4 regions of the Janthinobacterium tructae genome follow, and region 1 is predicted to be linked to each of the others. Evidence: predicted binding sites of a transcription regulator. Region 1 holds the regulator's gene; each other region holds the start of a gene.
What was found. The regulator FNR, encoded in region 1, switches genes on or off when oxygen is low (the NO sensors DNR and NnrR bind a similar motif). The targets are predictions, from matches to a motif close to TTGATNNNNATCAA.

Region 1 (7,197 bases):
ACCTTCTGGGGCTGGCAAGCAGTGATCCTGTGCGCCGTCGTCACCCTGCCCATGGGCCTGACGCGCGGCAAGGAATACGCCGAACTGGAATGGCCTATCTCCATCCTCATCGCCGTCGTCTGGATCGCCTACGCCATCGTGTTCTTCGGCACACTGATCAAGCGCAAGGTCAAGCATATCTACGTGGCCAACTGGTTCTTCGGCGCCTACATCCTGGCCGTGACGATTTTGCACGTGGTCAATGGCGCCGTCATGCCAGCCTCGTTCACCAAGTCGTATTCCGCCTATGCGGGCGTACAGGACGCCATGATCCAGTGGTGGTACGGCCATAACGCGGTGGGTTTCATCCTGACCGCCGGCTACCTGGGCATGGTCTACTACTTCATCCCGAAACAGGCCGAGCGCCCCGTGTACTCGTACCGCCTGTCCATCGTCCACTTCTGGGCGCTGATCTTCACCTACATGTGGGCGGGCCCGCATCACCTGCACTACACGGCATTGCCTGACTGGACACAATCAATCGGTATGGTCTTCTCGCTGGTCCTGCTGGCACCAAGCTGGGGCGGCATGATCAACGGCATCATGACCCTGTCGGGCGCCTGGCACAAGCTGCGCACCGATCCGATCCTGAAATTCATGATCGTCTCGCTGTCGTTCTACGGTATCGCCACCTTCGAAGGTCCGATGATGTCGATCAAGACCATCAACTCGCTGTCGCACTACACCGACTGGACCGTTGCCCACGTGCATGCGGGCGCTCTGGGCTGGGTGGGCTTCATCACCATGGGTTCGATCTACTATCTGCTGCCACGCCTGGCGGGCCGCACGCAGATGCACAGCACGCGTCTGGTCGACGTGCACTTCTGGGTGGCCACCATCGGCATCGTGCTGTACATCGCCGCAATGTGGATCGCCGGCGTGATGCAGGGCCTGATGTGGCGTGCGGTCAATCCGGACGGCACCCTGACCTACACCTTTGTCGAGAGCGTGAAAGCAACATATCCGTACTACGTGGTGCGCGTGGCCGGTGGCCTGCTGTACCTGTCGGGTATGTGCATCATGGGCTACAACACCTGGATGACCTTGCGCGGCAGCAAACTCCCCGTCGCCCGCATTCCGGAACTGAACGCGGCGCACGCCTGATAGGAGCAAAAGCAAATGAAATTTTCACATGCATGGATTGAGAGAAACCCCTGGCTGCTGATCGCCCTGGTCACGGTAGTGATCAGCATCGGCGGCGCCGTCGAGATCATTCCCCTGTTCTTCCAGAAGAGCACGACGGAACCGGTCGCCGGCCTGAAGCCGTATTCGCCGCTGCGCCTGGCGGGCCGCGACATTTACGTGCGCGAAGGCTGCTACAACTGCCACTCGCAGATGGTACGTCCGCTGCGCGCGGAAACGGAACGCTATGGCCACTATTCGGTCGCTGGCGAGTTCGTGTATGACCGTCCGTTCCAGTGGGGTTCCAAGCGCACGGGGCCGGATCTGGCCCGCGTGGGCGCCCGCTACAGCGATGAATGGCACCGCACGCACTTGAACAACCCGCGCGACGTGGTGCCCGAGTCGAACATGCCGGCCTACCCATGGCTGGCGAAGACCAAGCTGGTGCCTGACGACATCATGCCGAAGATGCGCGCCCTGCAACGCCTGGGCCAGCCGTACAGCGATGCGGAAATCACCGCCGGCCCGGCGCAGCTGCAGGACAAGACGGAAGAAGACGCCCTGGTCGCCTATCTGCAAGGCCTCGGTACATTAATCAAAACAAGGAATTAGCATGGCAATCGAGAACCTGTTTGACAGCGCCAGCAGCGTCATGACGGTGGTTTCCTTTACGACGTTCGTAGGCATCCTGTGGTGGACGTTCAGCCGCAGCAATAGCGACTTCGACGCGGCGGCACGCCTGCCGTTCGACGACGAGGCGCTCGACTACGCGGCCGATGCCGCACCGGCACAAGGGGAGCGCAACCATGGCTGACTTTACCAATGGCTTCTGGAATATCTACATCGTCGTACTGTCCCTGCTGGGCATCATCGGCTGCGGCGTGCTGCTGTACTCGCAGTCGAAAATCAAAGTGGTCGAAGGCGCGCCTGCCGACGGCACCACGGGCCACGTCTGGGACGAGGACTTGAAGGAACTCAATACGCCGATGCCGCGCTGGTGGATGTGGTTGTTCTACATCACCATCGTCTTCGCCCTGGCGTATCTGTTCCTGTACCCGGGCCTGGGCAATTATGCCGGCAGCCTGGGCTGGAAATCGACGGGCCAGTATGAGGAAGAGCTGAAGAAGGCGGAAGCCGACTACGGTCCCCTGTTCAACAAGTACCTGAGCCAGGACTTGAAGACGGTGGCCGCCGATCCGCAGGCGCATGCCATCGGCCAGCGTTTGTTCCTGACCTACTGCGCGCAATGCCACGGTTCGGATGCACGCGGCAACAAGGGTTTCCCCAACCTGACCGACAAGGACTGGCTGTATGGCGGTGAACCCGACATCATCAAGACCACCATCATGCATGGCCGCAATGGGCAGATGCCACCGATGGGCGCCGCCCTGGGCTCCGAAAAGGATGTCGAGAACGTGGCCCATTATGTGCTGAGCCTGTCCGGTTCCACCTCGGACCCCGTCAAATCCGTGCTGGGCAAAGCCAAGTTCGGTGCCTGCATGGCCTGTCATGGCGCCGATGCGAAGGGCAATCAGATGCTCGGTTCGCCTAACCTGACGGACAAGATCTGGCTGTACGGCGGCAGTGCCGATACCATCATGGAAACCGTACGCAAGGGACGCAACAACACCATGCCGGCCTTCAGCGATTTCCTCGGCGAGTCCAAGGTCCACGTGCTGTCGGCCTATGTCTGGAGCCTGTCGAATCCCCAGACGTCCGTGAAATGATGTAATGGAACCTCAAGTCATCAAGATGTATGCGGCCCGCGAGCAGATCTACCCTCGCGAGGCCAAAGGACGCTACGCTACCTGGCGATGGGTATGCGTATGGCTTACTCAGCTGGCGTTCTACGGCTTGCCGTGGTTGACCTGGAATGGCAGGCAAGCCCTGCTGTTCGATTTGACCACGCGCAAGTTCTACATTTTCGGCGTCGTGCTGTGGCCCCAGGATTTCATCTATCTGGCGGCCCTGCTGATCATCTGTGCGTATTTGTTGTTCCTCGTCACGGCCATCGCCGGGCGGGTGTGGTGCGGGTTCTCTTGCCCGCAAACGGTATACACGGAAATCTTCCTGTGGGTCGAACGCCGCATCGAGGGTACGCGCAGCGCGCGCATGGCCCTCGACAAGCAGGGACCGTCCGTGCGCAAGGCCTTCAAGAAGACGGCCAAGCACCTGGCATGGGGCGCCATCGCCCTGTGGACGGGCTTTACCTTTGTCGGCTATTTCACGCCGATCAAGGAACTGGCGCGCGAGGTGACCACCCTCAATTTCGGTCCCTGGGAATGGTTCTGGGTCTTGTTCTACAGCCTGGCAACCTACGGCAACGCGGGCTGGCTGCGCGAGCAGGTGTGCAAATACATGTGCCCCTACGCGCGCTTCCAGAGCGCCATGTTCGACCAGGACACCCTGATCATCACTTACGATGCCAAGCGCGGCGAACCGCGTGGCGCCATCAGCAAGAAGGCTGGCAACAACGACAAGCTGGGCGATTGCATCGACTGCACCCTGTGCGTGCAAGTATGTCCGACCGGCATCGATATCCGCAACGGCCTGCAGTATGAATGCATCGGCTGCGCCGCCTGCGTCGATGCCTGCAATACCGTGATGGACAAGGTCGACCGGCCGCGGGGACTGGTACGCTACAGTACCGACCATGCGATGGAAAACAACTTCAATTCGAAGCAGATCCGCCAGCGCGCCATGCGCCCGCGCGTGCTGATCTACACTTCCATCCTGGCCCTGATCATCATTGCCGTGTGTACCTCGCTGGCCCTGCGCACGCCCCTGAAAATGGACGTGATCCGCGACCGCGGTTCGATGGGACGCGAAGTGGAAGACGGCATGATCGAAAACGTCTACCGCTTGCAGATCATGAATACCTCGGAGCAAACCCAGCACTTTAAAATCAGCGCTTCCGGCTTGCCCGGCCTGACCTTGCTGACGCGCGAAGAGGTGACCTTGCAGCCGACGGAAACGCTGGGTTGGCCGATCCGCCTGCGCGTGCCGCACGGCGTGGGAGAAAAGGGTTCGAACAAGATTGCGATCGAATTGCACTCGCTGGACGACCCGTCGCTGCATGTGCGTGAAAGCGCGGTATTCATCGTGCCGCGTTAACAAGGAAAGGCGGACGGGGACCGGGTGCCCTCGCCGCCGCCATGAAGTTGCAGGAAGGCCAGTCCCCGCATGGGGATTGGCCGATTAAACAGGAGAAATATCATGTCCGACAGTCTCAAGCTGCAAGCCCCCGTTGCCCCGTGGTACAAGCATCGCTGGCCATGGCTGCTGATGATCGGTCCCGGCCTGTCCGTGGTCGTCGGCAGCTGCATGGCGTATATCGCGTTTACGCAGCCCGATGCCTTGGTGGTGGGTGATTATTACAAGCAGGGCAAGGCGATCAACCAGGACTTGCGGCGCGATACGATCGCCAGCGACCTGGCGATGGATACCAGCCTGTCCTATGATGTGGCGTCAGCGCGCCTGAGTGGTTCAGTGCACAGCTTCGGCAAGGCTTACCAGGGTCCGTTGCAGCTGCATCTGGCGCATGCGACCCTGCCGGAAAAGGATATCAAGCTGCTGGTGCAGCCCGATGCGGCCGGCAATTTCTCCGTGGCGCTGCCGATGCTCGAGCGCAGCCGCTGGCAAGTACTGGTGGAAAACGACAAACGCGAGTGGCGCCTGTCCGGCATCTGGACCTGGCCGCTGCAGCGCAGCATCGCGCTGCATGCCGATGAAGAGCTGTAAGCCTTATTTGCAGACGTCCGTGCCGGCCGTGATAGCTTTTAACTTGGCCGGCTGCAAGATCTCGATCTCGCGGTTGGAGACGCGCAGCCAGCCTTCCTTCTTGAATTTCGACAATAAACGGCTGACGCTCTCGATGGTCAGCCCCAGGTAATTGCCGATTTCCTCGCGCGACATGCGCAGCTGAAATTTGCTGGCCGAATAGCCACGCGCTTCATAGCGCGAGGCCAGGTTGACGATAAAGGCGGCAAAACGCTGGGTCGCCTGCATATTGCCCAGCAACAGCATGACGCTTTGCTCGCGCGTGATTTCCTGGCTCATCATGCGATGGAAATGGCGCAGCAGGGTCGGCATATTGCCCAGCAATTGTTCCAGGCTGGAAAAAGGAATTTCACACACTTCGCTGTCTTCCAGCGCCACCGCATTACAGTGGTGGCGGTCGGCGCTGATGGCGTCCATGCCCAGCAGTTCGCCAGCCATCTGGAAACCCGTCACCTGCTCTTCACCGCCCGGATTGATCTGGTACGTCTTGAAGTGCCCCAGGCGGATCGCGTACAGATTCTGGAACGAGTCGCCGATGCGGAACAGCGAGGCACCGCGCACGATCTTGCGGCGGCGGCCGATGATCTGGTCCAGCCTGTCCATGTCGCCCACATCGAGGCCCATCGGCAGGCACAATTGATGCATGCTGCAGGTCGAGCATCGCGCACGCAACGCTTCCACGGTCACTGTGGGCATGGTGGGAGTGAGTAGCGCTTCAGTCATGTCGGTACCTTTTAGAAAATGCAATAACGAGTTTACTGCATACAGGGTTGCCGTGTGCCAATTTCACCGCATTTCCGCTGAATAAACGACGTTCTGACTTTAATTATATGGCAACATCGTTAAAAGCCCATGTGGGAAAGGCAATTTGCGCGGCGCCGCTTGCCAAGTTGATGTATTGATAGGAAAATTCCCGACAGCATTAGCTGCCGCCTGTACCACCCGGTACTGAAAAGGAAATCATGAAGCCTCTCGGCATCAAAGCAAAAGTCGCGCTGGTCACCAGCCTGACCTCGGTCGCCATGATCGCGCTGGTCACCATGATACAGGTGCAGCACATGCGCGCCGACTTCACCCGAGTACTGCTGAGCCAGCAATCTGCCCTGATCACCCGCACCGCTGCCGAGCTCGACGACAAGCTGGGCATGCTGCTGCAGATCGTCACCCTGACGGCCAGGCAGCAGCCGCCGGAACTGATCGCCCGGCCCGCCCAGTTGCGCGAATACTATGCGCGCCGCTCGATGCTGATACTGTTCGACGACGTGCTGGTGCTCGATGCGCAAGGCGCCATCGTGGCCGACATGCCGGAAGTGGCGGGGCGCGCCGGCATCAACGTCGCCGAGCGCGAGTATTTCCAGACCGTCCTGCGCACGCGCCAGCCCATGATCACCGAACCGATGCTGGGCAAGTCGAGCGGCATGCCCATCGTGCAGATGGTGGCGCCCGTGCTCACCGCCGATGGCCAGGTGGCCGGCGTGGTGATCGGTGTGCTGCGCCTGTACAAGGATAACCTGCTGGGACGCCTGCGTTCGGAAAAGATCGGCAAGAGCGGCTATTACTTCGTCCTCACGCGCGGCGCCGTGCCACGCTACGTGCTGCACCCCGAGACCAGCCGCTTGCTGCAGCCGCGCCAGCCGAACGCCAACCTGACCACCACGCAATTGCTGAAGCAAGATGGCGAAGGCAGCATGGTCAGCACCAACAGCCGCGGCATCACGGCCGTCAACAGCTTCAAACGCCTGAAATCGGTGAACTGGCTGCTGGCCGCCTCGCTGCCTCTCGACGATGCATTCGAACCGTTCGATGGCGTGCTGTACCGGCTGGTGCTGTGGAGCGTCCTCGCTTCGCTGCTGGCCGCGTTTATTCTGGGCTGGGTCACCGTGCGCCTGCTATCGCCGCTGGTGCGCCTGCGCGACACGCTGCAAGCCATGCGCACCAGCGGCAGCCGTTTCACGCCCGTGCCGGTGCGGCAGCGCGACGAGATCGGCGAACTGACGGAAGCGTTCAACGGCCTGATGAGCGAACGCGACCGCCTGCAGCAGGAACTCGAAGCGCGCGCGGCGGAGCTGGAGCAGGAGCGCGACCGGGCCGAGGCGGCCAACCGCGCGAAGAGCGATTTCGTGGCCAACATGAGCCATGAAATCCGCACGCCCCTCAACGCCGTGCTGGGCATGGTGTATTTGCTGGGCAATACCAGACTCGATACGGAACAGCGCAAGTATCTGACCATGGTGCGCGTGGCGGGCCAGTCGCTGC
Region 2 (7,197 bases), 1.3 Mb from region 1:
ACGGGGCTTGCGCACCTTCCCCATCTCGCGCGAGCTGTGGATCGAGGAAGACGATTTCATGGAAGTGCCGAACAAGGGCTATTTCCGCCTGTATCCGCCAATAGCCGACAAGCCGGGCAGCCGCGTGCGCCTGCGCTACGGCTACGTGATCGAGTGCACGGGCTTTGACAAGGATGCAGACGGCAAGGTCATCGCCGTGCATTGCACCTACTTCCCGGACAGCAAGTCGGGCACGGAGGGCAGCTCGACCTACAAGGTCAAGGGCAATATGCACTGGGTCAGCGCGCCGACGGCGATCCCCGCCGAAGTACGCCTGTACGACCGCCTGTTTACCGACCCGCAGCCGGACGCGGGCGGCAAGGACTTCAAGCTGGCCCTGAACCCGCTGGCCAAGGAAGTGGTGCAAGCGTGGCTGGAACCGGGCGCGGAACTGGCCCAGCCGGAACAGCGCTTCCAGTTCGAGCGCCACGGCTATTTCGCGGCCGACCGCGTCGACAGCCAGCCGGGCAAGCCCGTCTTCAACCGCATCGTCACCCTGAAAGACAGCTGGCAGCCCGCCAAGTAAGGCGCCGCACGATCCACAAAAAAACCGCTGCGGCGGTTTTTTTTCGTTCCCAACAGAAATATTGCCTGTTGACTATATTCACGATAATTTTGTATATTAGGCAGCTATTGAGCAATTTACAATGTCGTTAGTGCTTGTGCAACTTGGTACAGCCTCCAGCACACAGGCGGCACCCGATTCCTCTTCCTGATGCGGATGGCGATGTCTACTACTGCCGGCAAACACTTATCTGCTGAAAAAAAACCGCTCTGGCTGCTCGGCGTCGTGATGTCGCTGATGGTGGGCCTGCTGTTCTACATGGCCGCCTCGCTGTCGATCGAAAACGATGCCAGCGAGCTATTCAACAATCTGTCGCGCAATACCCAGAAAAACATCGCATCACGCCTCAAGTCGTATACCAACTTGCTGCGCGGCACGGCCAGCCTGTTCCGCGCCAACGAACATGTGAGCCGCGAGCAATTCCACCGCTACGTGGCGAACATCGCCTTGCAACAGAACTACCCGGGCGTGATGAATCTCAATTACAGCCAGGAACTCGACGAGTCGCAGCGCGCCACCTTCGAAACGGCCATGCAGCGCGACTATCCGCCCGGGCGCGACGACTATCCGGCGTTTGCCATCCATCCGCCCGCCCCGCGCCCCCGTTATTCCGTACTGATGTACATCGAGCCGATCGCCAGCGCGCCGGAAAAGTATGGCTATGACATCGCTTCGCGGCCCCTGATCGCCGAAGCGCTGGAACAGTCGCGCGATACCGGGCAGCTCAGCAATTCCGGCGTGCCCGTGCCGATGGATGGCCGGCCGCAGCTGACGGGCATGGCCATGCGCCTGCCCGTGTACCGCTTCGGCATGCCGACCGGCACGGTGGAGCAAAGGCGCACGGCCTATCAGGGTTCCGTCGGCATCGGCTACGACCTGGTGACGATGATGCGCAGCGCACTGGCCGACATGCCGGTACGCAATGTCCGCCTGACCCTGTTCGATATCGGCCCGCAGGCGCGCGAGCCGCTGGACTTGCCGCACGACATGCGCCCCATCTTCGACAGCACGACGGCGGGCATGCATGCGCCATGGTGGCTGCCCGGCAACTCGGGCCGTTACCTGAGCAGCACGATGCTGATCGAACACAATGGCCGCGTCTGGCAAGCGCTGTTCAGCGTGCGCAAGAGCGACCTGTACACGCGCTTCGACGCCTTCCTGCCGTGGCTGGCCCTGCTGACCGGCTTTGCCAGCACCATGCTGCTGTACATGCTGTTTCATGCCCTGGCGTCGTCGCGCCGGCGCGCCATCCAGATGGCGACGGGCATGACGGAGGAATTGCGCGCCAGCCAGATTCGCCTGCAACTGTCGCACCAGAAACTGCGCCGCCTGGCAGCCCACGCCGACCGGATCAAGGAAGAGGAGCGCAAGCGCATCGCGCGCGAAATCCACGACGACCTGGGACAGAACCTGCTGGTCTTGCGCATCGACGCCGACATGCTCGCCTCGCGCACGCAGCGCCGCCACCCGCGCCTGAACGCCCGCGCCCGCTCGACCCTGGAACAGATCGACGCCACGATTAAAAGCGTGCGGCAGATCATCAACGACTTGCGTCCCACCGTGCTGGACCTGGGCGTGAATGCGGCCGTCGAATGGCAGGTGGCGCAATTTCGCCAGCGCACGGGCATCGCCTGCGAAGTGAGCGAAAGCCATGACGACATTTGCCTCAGCGATCAATGCGCCACGGCCCTGTTCCGCATCCTGCAGGAATCGCTGAGCAATATTTCCCAGCATGCGAATGCCAGCCGCGTGCAAGTCAAGCTGGAAAAGTGCCGCGACACCGTATCGATGAGCGTCAGCGACAATGGCGTGGGCGCGGCCATCGACGGACGCAACAAGCTGGGCTCGTTTGGTCTGGTGGGCATCGAGGAGCGCATCAAGTTACTGGGTGGCACTTTCTACATCGAAAGCAGCCCCGGCGCAGGCATGAGCGTGCATGTCAGCGTGCCGCTGGGCGCGGACGCCACGGCGTTTCCCTACCAGGAGAATGGCCGAGCCAGCGCCTGACAGCCATGTCCCGCATGAAACAAGCTCCGCTTGCGTATTTTGTAATTAGATGCAATATTGATGTAGAACAACTCAGCGCCAGCCCGCCATGGGCCAGGCATTCCTCGACCATTTACCAGGAGTACGCCCCGCCGCTCTCCCTTGTTGCACTGTATTTCCCACAACGCTCTTTACCACAAGGACATTCATGGATACGAACGACAGTTTCAAGGCAATTGCCGATTTGAATTTGGACGCGATCAAAGTCAAGCTGATGCATCGGGAGTCAGGCGAAGGATGGAGCCTGGAGAAGGCCAATGCGGTGGAGTTCGAGTACCGGCGCTTTCTGATCCTGATGAAACAGTTTCCGGAAGAAGAAACGGCGCCGCTGATGGATGTCGATACCTTCTGGCACTACCACATCCTCGACACCCTGAAATATGCGGCGGACTGCGAACAGGTGTTCGGCTACTTCCTGCATCACTTTCCGTACATCGGCCTGCGCGGCGAAGACGACGAAGCAGCGCACCGGCACGTGGGCGAGCGCATGAAGCAGCTGTATGAGCAAACGTTCGGGGAAGATTATATCCGCGCAGAAACGGCGTATTCGGGGCGCGCCGTACAGGCGGCGTATTCGGGACGGGCCGTGCAGGCCGCGTATTCAGGGCGTGCGGTACAGGCGACGGCATACTCGGGCCGGGCCGTGCAAACGGCGTTTTCCAGCGCGGCGGTGCAGGCGACCGCGTATTCAGGGCGCGCGACGGGGACAGCCAGCACGGCATTTTCCAGCGCACCCGCCACCTTGGCAGCAGCGCTGCTCAAGTCGTCTTCGAGCGGCCTGGAAATGGGGCGTTTCTATGTCGATCGTCCGGTGCTGAACCGCGACCCGCAATAGAAAAAACAGATGTGGCTGCCGCACGCGGCAAGCCTGACTTACCCAGACGGCACCTCTCAGTTTGCCGTCTGTCAGGCGCTCTTAGGCAGCCATCAACTCGCGCAGTTCACGAATGCTGAAATCGCTGATTTCATGCATGCGGATGAGGATCGTGGCGCCGATCGGCAAGGTGTTATGACGAATCTTGCTGATGACCGGTGGCGCCACTTCCAACGCTCGCGACAGGGCGGCATCGTTTTTCAGCTGCAGCTTGTCGATGATTGCATCGAGGACGCGATTCGGGTTGTAGGTAGGCAAAGAGGTAATTTGTTTGAGAGACATGATCGAAAATCCGTACTTGTTGTATTAAGGCAAAAAGAAACCGAATGTCTCTTCTGCAATAATTCAGGGTAAACACACTAAAAAGCGCCATCACTTATGCGGCTTTTAGGCCACAAACAATATAATACACGCTATTGTTGATTTTTGCGTAACTTAAAGCAAAATTGTGATAATTGAAGAGAATTGACGCACTTGGAATGTGCTAGAGGATAACTCAAATCGGGAAAATTTGCTGCACGTCATCAATTTTTACGATGAGCAACACCGCCGTGCATCAGCCAGACTATGGCCATGAGGGTGCCCAGGCGGGCCATATCGGCGGATAAATGCCAGCCTTGCGCGACCAGGCCGGCCGGGGTGGCCGGAAGGCAGGTGCCGGGGAAGGCGCCCACGCGGCACCAGGCCAGTTGCCGGCGAATTTCATCGGGCGGCGGTGGCGGCTGCAGCGCACGTTCGCGACGCCGCATATAGGCACGCACCTGTTCCTTGCTGGGGTGACTCGTAGCTCGCATGGATCGCTCCTGCTGACGGGAAACTGCGTCGCGCTAATTGTAGATGCCGAGCCCGCCACAACTAGCCAGGACGCGTGACGACATTGCTCACCATATCGCCAGCGCGCCATGATGCGTTTGCGTTGCATCAAATGGCAAGGCCCCGGTGTTGCGCCGAAGCCCGCACTGCGCCATGCTCCAGCGGCCTGGCGGCCAATAGCTGGCTCTTATTTCTTTTGCTGGCGCACGCGCTGTTGCTGTTTTTCCTGCGTTTGCTGGCGATTCTGCTTGCGCTCGAACAGCGTGACTGCATCTTTCTTGGCTTGCTCGGCGGTACGCATTTCCTCATGCGTATCGTGCGGAACAAAAAATTCGGCATCCTGCGCCGCCACGACCAGCTTGATGGCGGCGTCGTCGTCGAGGTCATACAGTTCCGTCAGGACGGTGGTGACCTCGTCCAGGTATTCTTCGTAAGTGAGGGTGGTCATGCTGTAGTCCTTAAGTGAATGGCGCGCCGCCGCAACGGCGCGCTGCGCACCGGTCCGGCAAAGTGCGCAGATAACCGGCCATTTTACCCGATGCCGGCCGTATCGGCAGACAGCGACTGCAAGGCATCGGCCACGCGCGCGTAGCGCAGGCGCACGCCCAGCTCGCGCTTCAGGCGCGTATTGTGCAGGCGGCGCGATTCGGACATGAACGACAGCAACATCGGCGTGACCACTTGCCGCAGCTCGGCACGTGGCAGGCGCGGCGGGCGCGGCAGGCCAAACGTATCGGCCACGGCATCGAAATATTCCGCCATCTTGAGTTCGCTGTCATCGCTGGCGTGATACACGCGTCCCGGTTTGCCGCGCCACAAGGCCCGTTCGATGATGCGCGCCAAATCATCGGCATGGATATGGTTGGTGTACACATCGTCGCCCGCAGCCAGGGCCGGCGTACCTTCGCGCAGGCGCTTCAGGGGCAGGCGGTCGGACGCATAAATGCCGGGCACGCGCAGGATGGCCACGCTGGCGCCGCGGCGCGCGCCCCAGGCACGCAAAACCTGCTCCGCATCCACGCGCCGCTTCGCGCGCGCATTGCCCGGCGCCGTCGGGCGCGTCTCATCGACCCAGGCGCCGGCGCAATCGCCATACACGCCGCTGGTACTCACATACACCAGGCGTGCATGCTCGGGTAAAATGGCGGCCAGATTGCGCGTGCGCCGGTCCAGCAAGCCCGACGACAGGGGCGGCGCCAGGTGCACGATCGTCGGCGCCAGTCCCGCCAGCCGTTTCAGGCTGGCGCGGTCGTCGAGGTTGGCCACGATGGGCACGGCGCCGGCTGCCCGCAGCTGCGCGCAACGCGCCGGCTGGCTGGTGACGGCAAAGACACGAAAGCGCGCGCGCAGCAGGGGCAGCAGACGCAGGCCGACGTCGCCGCAGCCCAGGATCAGCAGGCGCGGCAAGCCCACCGGCTTGCGCAAAGAGTGCATTAACATATTTTTCATCTCAAGGATTGTATGACTTTTCAAATTACTGTTCAGCCCAGCGGCCACCAATTCAGCTGTGAAGCGGACGAAACCGTCCTGTCGGCGGCGATCCGCGCCGGCGTGGGCTTGCCGTATAGCTGCAAAAGCGGCGCCTGCAGCTCCTGCAAGGGCAAGATCGTGTCCGGCAATGTACAGCATAAGCCATACCAGGCACGCTCCCTGACGGAAGATGAAGCGGCCGCCGGCTACTCGCTGCTGTGCTGCGCCGTGCCGCAGGGCGACCTGGTGGTGCAGGCGCGCGAAGTGGCGGGCAGCAGCGACTACCCGATCAAGAAAATGCCGTCGCGCGTAACCACCATCGAAAAAGTCGCGCCCGATGTCGTCGTGCTGACCCTGCAGTTGCCGGCCAGCGAGCGCCTGCACTACCGCGCCGGACAGTATATCGAAATCATGCTGCGCGATAACAAACGCCGCAGCTACAGCATGGCCAGCGCGCCCGTCGACGGCGGCCCCGTGAGCCTGCACATCCGCCACATGCCGGGCGGGCTGTTCACCGATCAGGTATTTGGCAACATGAAAGAGCGCGACATCCTGCGCTTCGAAGGCCCGATGGGCACCTTCTTCCTGCGCGAAGACTCCGACAAGCCCGTCGTGCTGCTGGCCTCGGGCACGGGCTTTGCCCCCTTGAAAGCCATCGTCGAGCACATGATCAACGAGCAATCGCCGCGCCCGATCACCCTGTACTGGGGCGCACGCCGTCCGCACGACCTGTACATGGATGCGCTGTGCCGCCAGTGGGCCGCCGACTTGCCGCAGTTCACCTATGTGCCCGTCGTCTCGGAAGCGCTGCCGGAAGACGCCTGGAGCGGCCGCACGGGCTTCGTGCACCAGGCCGTCATGACCGACCTGCCCGACATGTCCGCGTATCAGGTGTATGCCTGCGGCGCACCGATCGTCGTCGAGTCGGCCAACCGCGATTTCGTGCAATTGTGTCAACTTCCAGCCGACGAGTTCTACGCGGACGCCTTCACCACCGAAGCCGACCTGGCCAAGTAAGCGTTACCTTCCAGACAGCGGGGCGCGGCTGGTGCGGCGCCCGCTACCACCACCGCTCTACCCCGCTGCTTCCCGGAAATTTCATGTCCCTCGCGTCCGCCGGCAACGGCTTCAGTATCCTGCGTCACCGCAATTTCGCTTGTTACCTGTCCGCCCGCGTGCTGGGCACGCTGGCCGTGCAGATGCAAAGCGTGGCCATCGGCTGGCAGGTGTACCAGATCACGGGCAGCCTGTTCGATCTGGGCCTGATCGGCCTAGCGCAGTTCGCGCCCTTCCTCGTGCTGATCTTGCCGGCCGGCCACGTAGCCGACCGCTACAACCGCCGCAACATCATCGCCTGGTGCCTGGCGGCGCAGCTCGCTTGCGCGCTGGC
Region 3 (7,197 bases), 2.4 Mb from region 1:
GCGCCACGAGCCAGCTGATGCCGCCGCCGGCGAGCAGCAGCCACGCGGCCAGGCCCAGACCCAGCTGCCACTGCATCACGCCCAGCGCCACGCCGGCCAGCAAGGCCACGCACAGTGCCGTGAAGGCCGGCACCAGCAGGCGCAAATACAGCGATTCGAGCGCGTCGATATCGGCCGTCAGGCGAAACAGCAGCTTGGCCGGCTGGCGCAGCAGGCGGCTGGCCGCTTCCGCGCGCGACCAGCCGCGGAACAGTTGCACGCGGATGCTGGCCAGCGCGGCGAACGTGGCGTCGTGCGTGACGAGCCGTTCCGCATAGCGCGAACCCGTGCGGCCGATGGCCAGCAGGCGGATGCCGGCCGACGGGCCGAACACGTCGAACAGGATGGCCGTCGAGGCATGCAGGCCGGCAATCGAGGTGGCGGTAATAAACCAGCCGGACAAGCCCAACAAGGCCATGCCGGCCACCGCCGTCAGGGCCGCCAGCAAGGCCCCCCCGATCAGCTTGCCGGGCTGGGCCAGCAGCAATTGCCGCAGGACGGGGTTCGATATGAGGGAAGTTTTCATGCTGGCTGTTCCTGTTCGTGCTCCTGTGCCTGCGCCCGGACATCGACCTGCACCGCGCGCTGCAGCCGGCCGGCCAGCACGGGGTCGTGCGTGGCGACGAGCATCGTCTTGCCCCTGGCCAATTCCAGCAAGGCGTCCGTGACGCGCGCCGCCGTTTCGCTGTCCAGGTGGGCCGTCGGTTCATCGACCAGCAGCAAGTCCGCATGCGGATGCAGGGCCACGCGGGCCAGCGCCAGGCGCACGGCTTCGCCGCCGGACAAGCCCTGGCCGCCATCGCTGAGCATGATGGCCGGCTGCGCCTGCGCCACGCTAGCCAGGTCGGCCAGGTGCAGCGCCTGCGTCACCTGCGCAGCGTTCGCACCGAGGCGGCCCAGGGTCACATTCTGGCTGACGGACGCGGCAAACACGTGCGGACGCTGGCCCATCCAGGCCATGCGCTGGCGCAAGGTATTGACGGTGCTGTCAGTCAGGCGCACGCCGCCGATGCGGATCTCGCCATCGCTGACGGGCAGCAAGCCGGCCAGGAGGGACAGCAAGGTGGTCTTGCCGGCGCCGCTGGCGCCCAGCAGGGCCACGTGTTCACCGGCGCGCACCGTCAAGTCGAAGCGCTCGAATACGGGCGCTTCGCCGGGATGGGCAAAGCGCAGTTGATGGAGTTCGACGGCCGGTGGCGGCGCCACCGCCATGGCGGCGGCGGAAACGGCGGCCACTTCCACACCGGCACCAGGCAGGGGTACGCCATCGGCCGCCAGGTCGTGCAGGCCGGCCAGGCCCGCTTCGCCGGCCGCCTTGTCGTGCCAGACGGCGGCCAGTTCGCGCAGGGGCTCGAAGAATGCGGGCGCCAGCAGCAGGATGAACAAGCCCTGTCCCAGGCTCAGTTCGCGGCCCCAGGTGCCGAAATTGATGCTGCCCAGCAAGGAGAAACCGATAAACGCCGCCACCATGGCGACACCCAGCGCGGAAAACAGTTCCAGCACGGCGGACGACAAAAAGGCGATGCGCAGCACCACCATCGTGCGCCGGCGCACGGATTGCGACGAGGCGTCCAGGCGTTCGGCCGTGGCGTCGACAGCGTCGAGCGCGCGCAGGGTGGCCAGGCCGCGCAGGCGATCCAGCAGGAAGGCATTCATGCTGCCCATTTCCACCATCTGCGCGCGGCTGGCCGCTTGCGCGCCCATGCCCACCAGAGCCATGAAGACGGGAATCAGGGGCGCGGCGATGAGCAGGATCAAGGCGGCGATCCACGACAGCGGCGTCACCACGGCGAGAATCACGAGCGGCACGGTGAGCACTTTCCAGCGCGCCGGCTTGTAGCGCACCAGATACGGCACGATGGCTTCGGCCTGCTCGGCGATGACGCTGGCCGCCTGCCCCGACTGCGCGCGCTGGCGGTCCAGCGGCGAACGCTGCGCCAGCGCTTGCGCCACCTGGGCGCGCAAGGTGGACAGGTGGTCGCGCGCCGCCGCATACATGCGCCGCGCGCCCCACGCTTCGCCGCCGGCGCGCAGCACACCCAGCAGCAGCACGCCAGCGGCCGGCAGCAGGGCCGCACGCCACGGTGCACCATCGAGCATGGCTTGCACGGCCCAGGCCAGCAAGGCCGCTTGTGGCAGCCACAGCAAGGCGGCGCCACCTTGCGCCAGGCTGGCGGCGCGGGGAAGGATAAAGCGGGGCAAGGACAGTGGCGTGGTCGGCATCTCTATACTTTTTGAGTTTTCAGAATTTTCTGTAAATTCGATTTTTTGTATAATACTGCGAAACATGACATATATCAATTGACCCTGCGGGTGTGGCGTGAAAAAATTCAGATAATTATGAAAACTCAAAATATCCACATGACGCCGCTGATCCTGACCTTTGTCAGCCATTTCGGCGAGATGGGCAGCCGCTGGGGCTTTAACCGTACGGTGGGACAAGTGTACGCCTTGTTGTTTGTCGCGGAGCATCCTTTGCACGCGGACGAAATCGCGGAACACCTGAGTTTTTCACGCTCGAACGTCAGCATCGGCTTGAAGGAATTGCAGGGCTGGGGCTTGATCCGCCAGTCGCGCATCCCCGGCGACCGGCGCGAGTATTTTTCGTCCCTGGGCGATGTGTGGCAAATCTTCCGCGTGGTAGCCGCCGAACGCCGCCGCCGCGAAGTGGCGCCCACGCTGACGGTGCTGCGCGAATCGCTGCTGGCGCCGGCCACGGAACCCGTGGACCAGTATGCGCAGGAGCGCATGCGCGAAATGTATGAATTGGTCGACCTGGCCAACACCTGGTTCGACGACTTGCAGCGCCTGTCGCCCGAATCGATGGCGCAACTGATGAAAATGGGCGCCAAGGTGCAAAAATTGCTCAACGCCAAGGACCGTCTGTTTGGCGTCAGCAACAACAACGACTGACGCACCCGCCTCCCCTCCCCAAGCCAAGGCGCCGCCAGCACAAACTGGCGCGCCTTGTCACGCCATTTCCCAACGTCATGCTGGCTATCGCTAGCACAGCCATACATAGCCATATACGATGTTGTCAAGCGAACCAATAGAATTATTAAAATTGCATTAGTTTACATCAAGAGTAAGCTTTCATTTGCCTACTCGCTACGTACAGGAAATAGCTGAAAACGGGCAACGGGATGACTTCCCCGGCATGCAGGGGCGCGTCCCAACATTATGAAGCGACTGTCTCAAGCACAAGGGGATTTTCATGAAAAGCATAAAGAGCATTGCCATCAAGGCATCCATGCTGGCCGCAATGACCGTACTGGCAAGTGCGGCGCAAGCGGCCACCTGGGTGGATGTGGGTCCGGCCAGCGGTTTCGTCATCGCCGGCAACACCGTTACCTACACGCCGTCGCCGGCATTGATGGTGAAATACTATGACGACAACCTGACGCCGCAAAGCCCATCCGACATCCAGGGGTATATCAACGCTGTCTTCGGCACCAGCCTGGGCGCCGCCGTCTCGTATTGCGACAACGCCACCTCGGGCTGCACTGCCGGCACCACGGCAGGCTTGAGCGGCGGTGTCAATTCCTATACGAGCGCAGCCGCCTATGACTATCTGGCCATCCACTTCGGCAAGGGCGAACTGGTGTTCCACTGGGCCGCACCCGTGGCCGCCGGCGCCACTTTCACGGTGGCGGGCCTGCCCAAGGATCTGAGCAACTACAGGGCCTTCATTTCCGCCGTGCCGGAACCTGAAACCTATGCCATGCTGCTGGCCGGCCTGGGCATGCTGGGCTTCCTGGCACGCCGCCGCCAGGGAAAGTAAGTCTCATCACAAGCCGCATAACGGCAGTGGCGCAGCAGCGTCCGCTGCCGCCCTCAATGCCAGTCGCATCTTTACGCCGCGCTTGCGGCGCAAGGCCCACTGTTTACACCATTTTTAGATCCCCCTCGCTATGCTCGACAGCATCAACTGCTGATCGACAAGGGAGAACTCATGCACGAACAACCGTTTCAGCCACGCGCGCGCAGCGTGATCCGCCAGCACTTGCCCGTGCGGGAAAGGCTGCGTCTGGCCCGACTGGCCAACAGAAAAATCGTTTCGGTATGTTCTGCGCTGCTGTGCGCGGTGCCGTTGTTGTATTTGCTGAGCGTAGTGCTGTTTGCGCAGCCTTAGGGCCGCGTGCTGACAGACAGGAAAGAGAGAAGATGGCAGCCGCATGGCGCAAGCCGTGGCCAATATGAAACTGGTCCGCCCAGAGGGAATCGAACCCCCATTCACGGTTTAGAAGACCGTTGTCCTATCCGTTGAACGATGGGCGGAAAGGTGCAGTATTTTAATCCATGCGCGCCAGCAATGAAATGCCAGCGCGGAATAGAAAACGGGCTGTCATTTCTGACAGCCCGCTTATGACTTTGGTCGGAGTACAAGGATTCGAACCTTGGACCCCCTGGTCCCAAACCAGGTGCGCTACCGGGCTGCGCCACACTCCGAAGACAAGATAATACCGCCCCCAGCCAATTTCGTCAATTGCCATAGACGAATTAGATGGAAAAAACTATCGGCGCTTGCTTGAAGAGGCTTGCTGAAAACGTTCAGGGCAAGGCGCGCTGCCGAAGACAGTACGCTAAGTAATCCTCGGGAAATTATTGTGAATTTATGACGAACAGAACCGACTGCTATGCAAGGCGTCCGCTGCGACGCAGTGCGAGCACTGCTAGCAGCGGGCAACACCGCAGAGCGCCGGTTATGGAAGTCAGAAATCACAATAATTTATTGGGGGTTACTTAGTACGGCAAGGCAGTGCAACGCCGCCCTGGGCGATTTCAGCCGCCGACTTTATCCGCGATGCGGCGCGCCATCGACTCGGCCTGACCCTTGTCCTTCGCTTCCACCATCACGCGGATCAACGGTTCGGTGCCCGATGCGCGGATCAGCACGCGGCCCGTGTCGCCCAGTTCGGCCTCGACCAATTCTTTTTCGGCCACCATGGCGGCATTTTTTTGCCAGTCGAAACCGGGCGCTACGCGCAGATTGATCAGGGTTTGCGGGAACAGCACCAGTTCGGCCAGGCATTGCTGCAGGCTCTGGCCGCTGCGCTTGAGCGCGGACAAGACTTGCAGCGCAGAGACGATGCCATCGCCCGTCGTGTGGCGGTCCAGACACAGCAGATGGCCGGAACCCTCGCCGCCCAGTATCCAGCCCTTTTCCTTCATCACTTCCAGCACGTAGCGGTCGCCCACCTTGGCGCGCGCAAAGCCGATGCCCTGCTGCTTGAACAGCACTTCCAGCGCCATGTTGGTCATCAGGGTGCCCACGGCGCCCGCCACGGGGCCCGTTGCCAGCCGGTCCTTGACCATGACGTACAACAACTCGTCGCCGTTATACAGCCGCCCCGTGGCGTCGCACATGATCAGGCGGTCGGCGTCGCCATCGAGAGCGATGCCCAGATCCGCACCGTGCTCGACGACGGCATCGGCCATCGCCTTGGTTGCCGTGGCGCCGAAGCCCGCATTGATGTTGAAGCCATCGGGCTTGTTGCCGATAGCGATGACTTCCGCGCCCAGCTCATGGAACACGTGCGGCGCGATATGGTAGGCGGCGCCATGCGCGCAGTCGACGACGATCTTCAGGCCGCGCAAGTCCAGTTCGTTCGGAAAGGTGCTTTTGCAAAATTCGATGTAGCGGCCCTGGGCGTCGTCCAGGCGCTTGGCGCGGCCCAGCTTGTCCGACGGTACGCAAGCCATGGGCTCGTCGAGCGCCGCTTCGATTTCCAGTTCCACGCTGTCGGGCAGCTTGGTGCCCTGGCCGGAAAAGAACTTGATGCCATTGTCGTGATACGGATTGTGCGAGGCGGAAATGACCACCCCGGCCGAGAGGCGCAGCGCCCGCGTCAGGTAGGCAATCGCCGGCGTCGGCATGGGGCCGGCCAGCATCACATCCACGCCGGCCGCCGACAGGCCCGCTTCCAGCGCCGCTTCCAGCATGTAGCCGGAAATGCGCGTGTCCTTGCCGATCAGTACGGTCGGACGTGCCTTGCCGCCTTGCGACTTGGCCAGCACCTTGCCGGCCGCATAACCGAGGCGCATGACGAAATCGGGAGTGATCGGAGCGGCGCCCACCAGGCCACGGATGCCATCGGTACCAAAATATTTACGCGTCATATATTTCTCTTTTTGTTGTTTATAATGAATCTTACAGGCTCAGTGCGCCATGCGCCAGACCTTCAGCGCATCGACGGTTTCAGCTACATCATGCACACGGATAATTTCTGCACCTTGCGCTACCGCAGCTAGCGCACCGGCAACACTGCCGGCCAGGCGCTGCTCGACGGGACGTCCCGTGACGGCGCCGATCATCGACTTGCGCGACAGGCCCGCCAGCACGGGCAGATCCAGCTCGCTGCGCAACTGGCGCGTGGCGCGCAGCAAGGCATAGTTTTGCTCCACCGTCTTGCCGAAACCAAAGCCGGGATCGACACACAGGCGCTCGCGGGCGATGCCCGCCGCCATCATCGTGTCGATGCGCTGGCGCAGAAAGTCGGTGACTTCGCGCACCACATCCTCGTACTGGGGCTGGGCTTGCATGGTTTCTGGCACGTTTTGCATGTGCATGATGCACAGCGCACAATCGCTGTCCTGTACGGCCTCGATGGCGCCCGGCGCGCGGAAACCGTTGATGTCGTTGATCATGTCGGCGCCCGCCAGAATGGCTTCGCGCATCACTTCGGGTTTGTACGTGTCGACGGAGAGGGGCTTGCCGCAGTCGCGCAAGGCGTACAGCACCGGCATGATGCGCGCAAGCTCGTCCTGCAGCGGCAACGGCGGTGCGCCGGGACGGCTTGATTCGCCGCCGATATCGATGATATCGACGCCGTCGACTATCATCTGCTCGGCGCGCGAGAGGGCAAATTCAAGCAGTTGATACTGGCCCGCATCGGAAAACGAGTCTGGCGTGATATTCAGGATGCCCATCACCAGCGCCTGCGTGCCGGACAGGTTGAAGCCGAAACGGCCGAATTGCAAATAGTGTCGCATGTAAATCTTTGTAGTCGTCAGGGAAAAACTGCTGCGGCAACGAAAAAGGGCAAGGATTGCTCCTTACCCTCGTTCTTGCCATACCCTTGCGTGCCGCCCGTCAGAGCGGCCGTTATCAGGCTGGCGCCGTCACGTTTGGCGAGATGCCGCCCGTGCCGCTGTCAC
Region 4 (7,197 bases), 1.5 Mb from region 1:
CCCGGGTCCGAATGCAGGGTGCGCCAGTAGGCCACGGCGCGTTCCCAGTGCGGACCGGCCGGCGAAAACGGACGGCCCTTGACATAATTGATGGTGGTGTCGTCCACGCCGATGATGCCGGCGCGCGCGCCCGCCTCGATGGCCATGTTGCACACCGTCATGCGTCCTTCCATCGACAGGGAGCGGATGGCCGAGCCGCCGAACTCGATACAGTAACCGGTGCCGCCAGCCGTACCGATCTTGCCGATGATGGCCAGCACGATATCCTTGGCCGTCACGCCGGCCGGCAAGGCGCCGTCAACTTGCACCAGCATGGACTTGGATTTCTTTTGCAGCAAGGTTTGCGTGGCCAGCACGTGTTCCACTTCGGACGTGCCGATGCCGTGCGCCAGCGCGCCAAAGGCGCCGTGCGTGGAGGTGTGCGAGTCGCCGCAGACGACCGTCATGCCGGGCAGGGTCGCACCCTGCTCAGGGCCGATCACATGCACGATACCCTGGCGCTTGTCGTTCATGTTGAAGTAGGTCAAGCCGTAATGCTTGGCGTTCTTGTCCAGCGTTTCCACCTGCAGGCGCGAGACCGGATCGGCAATGCCGTCGATGCGGCTGGTGGTGGGCACGTTATGGTCGGCCACGGCCAGGTTGGCGGAAATGCGCCACGGCTGGCGGCCCGCCACGCTGAGACCATCGAAGGCTTGCGGGCTGGTGACTTCGTGCAGCAGGTGCCGGTCGATATACAAAATTGTCGTGCCATCATCTTCGGCCCGAACAACGTGGGATTCCCAGAGTTTGTCGTAAAGCGTCTTCATCATGATTTATGCAGCGTTGCCACAGCCTGTTTAAGTGATCTGTCGTACTGATCGAAGGGATCGGCAATGATTATGCCATATATTGTGCAATGCAGAAGCAAAAGCCGCCCCAGCGTGGAATGGGCGATACAAAATTCGGCCTGCCTTGCGGATATGGTTAAAAAATTGCTGATACGAAAATCCGCCAAAATGCCGGCGGGGCGAATAAAAATCGAAAAAAATCGAAAAAAAAGCCCGCTGCAGAGGTCTGCAGCGGGCTTGGTGTGCTTGCCGGTGTTTCTAGGCAGCCATGCGCACACTTCCCCTGCAACCATCCATCAGGAACGATAGGCCTACGACCAGCACCAGCTCGCCCTCGGCCGAGCGGGCGGTACCGGTAATGCCTTCCACGGTGATGGCCGTCATCGGCTTGATCACCAGGTCGGCCGTACCGTCGACGGCTGCCACGGCGAGAATGTACGGCTGTGGCGCAGCGACAACAATGCCCACGCGTTCGCTGCACGATTCGTATCCCAGGGCGCCGGCCAGCGAGCGCACGGGCAATGGACGGCCCTGGTCTTTCAGCACGGGCGCGCCGCCCACTTCCATGAAGGTTTCCGGCAATTCGACGACGCGCTGCACCACTGCCATCGGCAACGCCAGCGCGGCGCCCGAGGTGGACACCAGCATGGTCGGCACGATGGACAGCTCGATCGGCAGGCGGATGGCGAACTTGGTGCCCTTGCCCAGCGTCGACTCGATGTGGATGGCGCCGCGGTTTTTCTCCACGGCCGTCTTCACCACGTCCATGCCCACGCCGCGTCCGGAGACGCTGGATGCGACTTCCTTGGTCGAGAAGCCCGGCAAGAACACCAGCTGGAAGCATTCGTCGTTGCTCAATTGCGCGTTTTCGCTGATCAAGCCCTTTTGCTGGGCCTTGCTGCGCAGGAAGGCCGGGTCCATGCCCTTGCCATCATCCTGCAGCACGATCATGACACTGTTGGCTTCCTGCCAGGCCTTCAGCGAAATATACGATTTGGCGGGCTTGCCAGCGGCCAGGCGCGCTTCCGGCGATTCGACGCCATGGTCGAGCGAATTGCGCAGCATGTGCACCAGCGGATCGTACAGGCTGTCGACCACCACGCGGTCGACTTCGGTCTCCGCGCCCTCGATGGTCAGCTCGACATCCTTGCCCAGGTCTTTTGCCAGCTCGCGCACCAGGCGCGGGAATTTCTGGAACAATCGGCCCACGGGCTGCATGCGCGTGGCCAGCGTGGCCCGCTGCAGTTCCGTCGAGTAGCGCGACGCGCGTTCCAGGGTTTCCGCCAGGGTCGCCATCAGGGTGGCGGCCTGGCCTTCGAATTTAAATTGCAGCAAGCGCTCAAGCAGCACGGCAGCCTGGTTAGCGGCCTGTACCGATTCTCCGGCCACTTCCAGCAGCGCGTCGAGCTTGACGGCGTCAACGCGGATACTGTCTTCCTTGACGGGCGCGGCATGACGCACTTCCGGACGCTCGTCGCGGCGTTCCGCGCCATCCCAGGCCTTGGCGGCCGGCTTGGCAGCGGCAGCAGCGGCAGCGGCAGGCGCGGCGGCCACGGCTGCAGGTGCAGGTGCAAGTGCAGCGGCGACGGCGGAGGCCGCTGCGGCAGCGATCTGGCTGCCCGCCGGCACGACGGCGTTATACATGCCTTCCCAATCCAGGCCATCGGCGCTGGCGGTAGCTGCGGACACGGCGGCAGCGGCTGGGGCCGCCACGACCACCTCGGCAACCACTACGGCGACTTCCGCCACCACGGCGGCGGCCGGCGCGTGTGCGTCCATACCCTTGCCTTCGATGGCGTTCGTCAGGATGTGTTCCAGCTCTTCCGGCATGGCCGGCAAGCTTTCCGGCGCGGCACCGTTGGCCAGTTCCGTCAGCTGGTCGGCGACGAAACCGGACGCTTGCAGCGCCGCCTCGATGGCGATCGGGGTCACCGGCGCGGCGCCCGTGCGCAGGGCGTCGAACAGGTTTTCCGTCAGATGGCAGGCCGCCACCAGTGCGGGCAGGCCCATGAAGCCAGCGCCACCCTTGATGGTATGGAAGGAACGAAACACGGCATTCAGTGTTTCCTTGTTGTCAGGATCACGCTCGAGGCGCAATAAGTGCTCTTCAACATTAACCGCAAGATCCATCGCCTCAACGACGAAATCCTTGAGCATATCGTCCATTAGAATCCCAAATCCGCAAGAAGGTCGTCTACATTATCCTGGTCCAGTGCCACCGACGGCACGGATGGGCCCTGCATCAGCGGCACCGGCTTTTGCGCCAGTTTTTCGCGCACTTCGGCCGGCGCGTTGTCGCGCAGAAGCTGGGCAAGCTCGTGCTCCACCGTCTTGGTGATGTTGACCACTTTTTTGATCAGCTGACCCGTGATGTCCTGGAAGTCCTGCGCCATCATGATTTCCAGCAAGCGCGCTTTTTCCGCTTCCGTTGCCTCGGCAACGGCTTGCGCGAACTGGCGCGAATCGCCGGCCAGGGCCTTGAACTCTTCCAGGCTCAGCTTGCCATCGAACAGCGCCGTCCAGCGGCTGTCCATGTCCTTGGCTTTCTTCGACAGCACATCTTGCGCCGGCATGCCTTCGTCGAGCGTATTCAGAACCTTGTTGGCGGCCTGTTCCGTCAGAGTGGCGACATATTCCAGGCGGTCCTGTGCGTCGACGATCTGCGATGACGCTTCCGTCAACGCCTTGTCGTAGCCCAGTTCGCGCAGGGAATCGTGCAGCAGGCGCACGATGCCGCCCAGGCGTTCGAACATCGGCTTGTCGGACTGGTCAACAGGATCGGCCGCTTCGCCAGGCACGCCTGCCGTTGTCGCAGGTGGCGCTTCCGCGGAGGCTGGCGGCACAGCGGCGCTGGCCGACACCGAATCGAACAGCGCGTCAAAATCGTCGTCCGCGATCACGGCTGCGGGCGCTGCGGCAGGCGCGGGCTTGGGAGCGGCCGCACTTTGCGCAGATACTTCATCGAATAATGCATCGAAATCATCAGCGGCGTTGGTCATATCCCTGCTTCTCCATAATTTGTCAAAATTCCGCCTGAACTGTGCGTTTTACAGACTGATACCCACAATTTCTCGATTAAGATGATTTGAGGCAATACCGCTGCGATGGTGCGAGTGTAGCAGGGCGCCGCCCTGTTGGTAAATCTCAAAACGCGCTTCCCGGTGTAAAGCTGGCCCACAAGAGCTTTTCCGTGGGGAAATAAGTGTTCCTGCTGTTGTATTTTGAAATACTACCATTGGCATGCGTGCAAGAGCACGCGGCGCACAAGAAATCCTGCTCGCGGGCGGCTGCGCAACAGTGTCCATGCCTATCGTTGCGGCTAAAACACGATCTTTCTGCCAACGTTGTCTATACTGAAGGTGCAATAGTATTGATAATTATCAAGTCTTTACATGAATACCATGCTGCCGCCGCGCCTACAATAAGGGGCGTTGCACGCGCCGAGTCACCGCCAAAGGACCTGCCATGTATAAGAAAATTCTGATCGCCACGGACGGCTCCACCGTCTCCAACCTGACGGCCTGTGCCGGCGTTGCCTTTGCCGAACAGATGCAAGCTGACATCCTTGCCGTGTACGTGGCGCCCGAGTACCAGTACCCGGTGTACATCGAAATCATTCCACCCAGCTATCCCAGCGAAGAGGAGTACCGCATCGCCATGCGCAAGGCGGGAGCCGACCACTGGCAGCCCATCCTCGACGCGGCCGCCAAGCGGGGCCTGGAAGCGACGGGCCTGACGGCCTTTTCCGACAGTCCGGCCCTGAAAATCGTGGAAGTGGCGCAATTGCAGCACTGCGACCTGATCTTCATGGGCTCGCATGGCCGCAGCGGCTGGGGGCAATTGCTGCTCGGCAGCGTGACCAACAAGGTGCTGTCGCACTCGAAATTGCCGGTGCTCGTGCATAGGCTGATCAAGGAACCCCCATCAAAATAAGGGGTCACATGGCCACGCAGGCCGCCGCATCCCGGTGCGCGGGTAAAAGGCAACACTGCGGCCTTTTCAGTTAAAATGACAATGTTTCTCGTTTCTTAACATTAACACCTGGCCGGCCGCCACGAAACGGCCAGGACACATTACACGCTTCCGGATTGCGCGCCTATGATACGTATTGTGATTGCCGACGACCACACCATCATGCGGGAAGGATTGAAACGCATCCTTGACGGCGCGCCGGACATCGACATCGTGGGCGAAGCCATCGACGGCTTTGAGGTACTCAACCACGTCCGTCAAGGCGGCTTCGACCTGTTGCTGCTCGACCTGTCGATGCCGGGCCGCAGCGGCGTCGACCTGATCCGGCAAATCCGCAGCGAAGCGCCCAAGCTGGCCATCCTGATCCTCACCATGCACGAGGAAGAGCAATATGCGGTGCGCGCCATCCGCGCCGGCGCGCAAGGCTATCTGACCAAGGAAAGCGCGGGCACCCAGCTGGTGGGCGCCATCCACAAGGTGGCATCGGGCCGTCCCTACATCAGCGCCGAGGTGGCAGAGCAGCTCGTGCTCAACATCATGATGCCGAATGAAAGCCTGCTGCACAAACAGCTGTCGGACCGCGAGTTCGAAGTCTTTTCCCTGCTGGTGGCAGGCAAGTCGATCACGGAAATCGCCAACAATCTTCACCTGAGCGTGAAAACCGTGAGTACGCACAAGACACGCATCATGCAAAAGATGGGCATGAGTTCGCTATCGGAAATGGTGCAATATGCGGTGGCACACCGCCTGCTATCCCCCTTCAAGACCTGAGCTATCCACGCGCGCGCGTAGGAACAATCCTACATCAACTGCCACAGCTCCTACTGCCATATTCAGCCACTGCTGATATTAATTGCATACGGTTGTTGGCATACTGAAACCAGTCATCAAGTTGCTGGGAAGTTATTTCATCACACACCAAGTCTTCAGCGCATTGAGATTTACCCGCCTGGACGCGCGCCGCCCCATCCTTGCCCGCCGCCCTGTGCACCTTGTCATTCAACTCTGAACTACCTGTCACCAGGAGATGAACATGCTGTCCACGCAAACGCCTGAAACCCGCGCTGCCGCCACGTCGCTGCCCCCCTCCTCGCCGATGGAAGCGGGGCGCCAGCGCCAGGGGCGGCTTTGGTCGAACCTGAAGGAGGTATGCGACCTGCTGCATATCTCCAGCGCCTGCACCATCGCCGCCGATGAACTGCTGTTCCAGCATGTGCAATTCAAGACGGGCCAGCGCGTGCACACCATCGGCCAGCCCTTCGACACCCTGTACATCGTCAATTCGGGCTTCCTGAAAACCGTGCTCATCGATGAATTCGGCAATGAGCAGGTACTCAGTTTTCCCATGAAGGGCGACATGCTGGGCGTCGACGGCATCCACTCGCGCCATTACTCCTCGGAAGCGGTGGCGCTGTCCGACTGCGACCTGATCCTGCTGCCGTTCAAGAAGCTGACGGCGCTGGGCCGCGTGCACCTGGAACTGGAAAATGTCATGTACGGCGTGATGAGCCGCGAACTGGTGCGCGAGCAAGCCATGATCGGCATGCTCGGTGCCCTCAGCGCCGAAGCCCGCGTGGCGCGCTTCCTCGTCTCGCTGGCCGACCGCTTCGCGCAGATGGGCTACTCGAGCAAGCTGTTCAACCTGCGCATGACGCGCCATGAAATCGGCAGCTACCTGGGCCTGACCCTGGAAACGGTCAGCCGCACCCTGTCCGCCTTCAATGAAATCGGCCTGATCTCGGTCGACCAGCGCACCATCGGCATCAAGGACCCGGACGCCCTGAAAACCCTGCGCCGCCTGCCGCCCTCGCGCTCGCGCGCCAAGCAGCTGGCCGCCGCCAAGCTCAAGGCCGACACCACGGCGGCCGCCACCGCCTCGGCGCAATTGCTGGCCACGATTTAACGCCAGCCGATTCCTTCAAGCTTGGCACAGGCTTGACCCGGCCAAGGCACACCGCCTTGCCGGGTCTTTTTTGCTGTCCGGCCCTTCTCCCGCCCGCTGGCGCCACCGCGCGCCACGCACACGGCACGCCCCTCCCCGGCAGTCAAAAAAAAGCCTGCATCGGGCACAAATAAGCCTTGCTTTTCGGGCCACATTCAACAATAATGCAAATACGAATCATTCTCAACTGAGACAAAGAAAGCCCAACATGCACAGCTCAAAACCAGCCTTGATCCAGGATGCCGCTACTGCCCACGTCCGTCCTCCCGTCAGCATGGCCCAGCCGGCGCGCCGCATCACCAGCGAAGCGCTGCTGCAGCAGGGCCGCGAAGTGGAAATTGAGCACAGCGGCAAGATCTATCGCCTGCGCGTTACCCAATTGAACAAGCTGATCCTGACTGCCTGAAGCAGCACGGCAGCCAGTCACCACACTCGCCAGCCAGTCGCGCCCCGTGC

Region 2: a site for FNR is predicted at 2,669-2,682, ahead of FJQ89_RS24040 (glycine-rich domain-containing protein). Genes of this name have one in related genera too.
Region 3: a site for FNR is predicted at 2,327-2,340, ahead of cydD (thiol reductant ABC exporter subunit CydD). Genes of this name have one in related genera too.
Region 4: a site for FNR is predicted at 4,198-4,211, ahead of FJQ89_RS11775 (universal stress protein). Genes of this name have one in related genera too.

What each region holds. Positions count from the first base shown of each region.
Region 1 is NZ_CP041185.1:4,181,733-4,188,929, forward strand. Features, by position in the region: gene ccoN (cytochrome-c oxidase, cbb3-type subunit I) at 1-1,143, shown strand, start outside; gene ccoO (cytochrome-c oxidase, cbb3-type subunit II) at 1,159-1,773, shown strand; gene FJQ89_RS18295 (cbb3-type cytochrome oxidase subunit 3) at 1,775-1,975, shown strand; gene ccoP (cytochrome-c oxidase, cbb3-type subunit III) at 1,968-2,888, shown strand; gene ccoG (cytochrome c oxidase accessory protein CcoG) at 2,893-4,275, shown strand; gene FJQ89_RS18310 (FixH family protein) at 4,378-4,902, shown strand; gene fnr (fumarate/nitrate reduction transcriptional regulator Fnr) at 4,906-5,664, opposite strand; gene FJQ89_RS18320 (response regulator) at 5,904-7,197, shown strand, end outside.
Region 2 is NZ_CP041185.1:5,474,245-5,481,441, reverse strand. Features, by position in the region: gene FJQ89_RS24050 (glutamine--tRNA ligase/YqeY domain fusion protein) at 1-565, shown strand, start outside; gene FJQ89_RS24045 (sensor histidine kinase) at 767-2,611, shown strand; gene FJQ89_RS24040 (glycine-rich domain-containing protein) at 2,799-3,485, shown strand; gene FJQ89_RS24035 (hypothetical protein) at 3,567-3,806, opposite strand; gene FJQ89_RS24030 (hypothetical protein) at 4,049-4,318, opposite strand; gene FJQ89_RS24025 (hypothetical protein) at 4,525-4,785, opposite strand; gene FJQ89_RS24020 (SDR family oxidoreductase) at 4,869-5,786, opposite strand; gene FJQ89_RS24015 (CDP-6-deoxy-delta-3,4-glucoseen reductase) at 5,799-6,824, shown strand; gene FJQ89_RS24010 (MFS transporter) at 6,908-7,197, shown strand, end outside.
Region 3 is NZ_CP041185.1:231,457-238,653, reverse strand. Features, by position in the region: gene FJQ89_RS01105 (amino acid ABC transporter ATP-binding/permease protein) at 1-565, opposite strand, end outside; gene cydD (thiol reductant ABC exporter subunit CydD) at 562-2,262, opposite strand; gene FJQ89_RS01095 (GbsR/MarR family transcriptional regulator) at 2,380-2,952, shown strand; gene FJQ89_RS28245 (PEP-CTERM sorting domain-containing protein) at 3,254-3,820, shown strand; gene FJQ89_RS01085 (hypothetical protein) at 3,992-4,171, shown strand; tRNA gene FJQ89_RS01080 (tRNA-Arg) at 4,243-4,317, opposite strand; tRNA gene FJQ89_RS01075 (tRNA-Pro) at 4,412-4,488, opposite strand; gene glmM (phosphoglucosamine mutase) at 4,822-6,159, opposite strand; gene folP (dihydropteroate synthase) at 6,199-7,032, opposite strand; gene ftsH (ATP-dependent zinc metalloprotease FtsH) at 7,148-7,197, opposite strand, start outside.
Region 4 is NZ_CP041185.1:2,689,247-2,696,443, forward strand. Features, by position in the region: gene leuC (3-isopropylmalate dehydratase large subunit) at 1-809, opposite strand, end outside; gene FJQ89_RS11765 (chemotaxis protein CheA) at 1,086-2,993, opposite strand; gene FJQ89_RS11770 (protein phosphatase CheZ) at 2,993-3,826, opposite strand; gene FJQ89_RS11775 (universal stress protein) at 4,293-4,760, shown strand; gene FJQ89_RS11780 (response regulator) at 4,926-5,570, shown strand; gene FJQ89_RS11785 (Crp/Fnr family transcriptional regulator) at 5,896-6,702, shown strand; gene hemP (hemin uptake protein HemP) at 6,950-7,147, shown strand.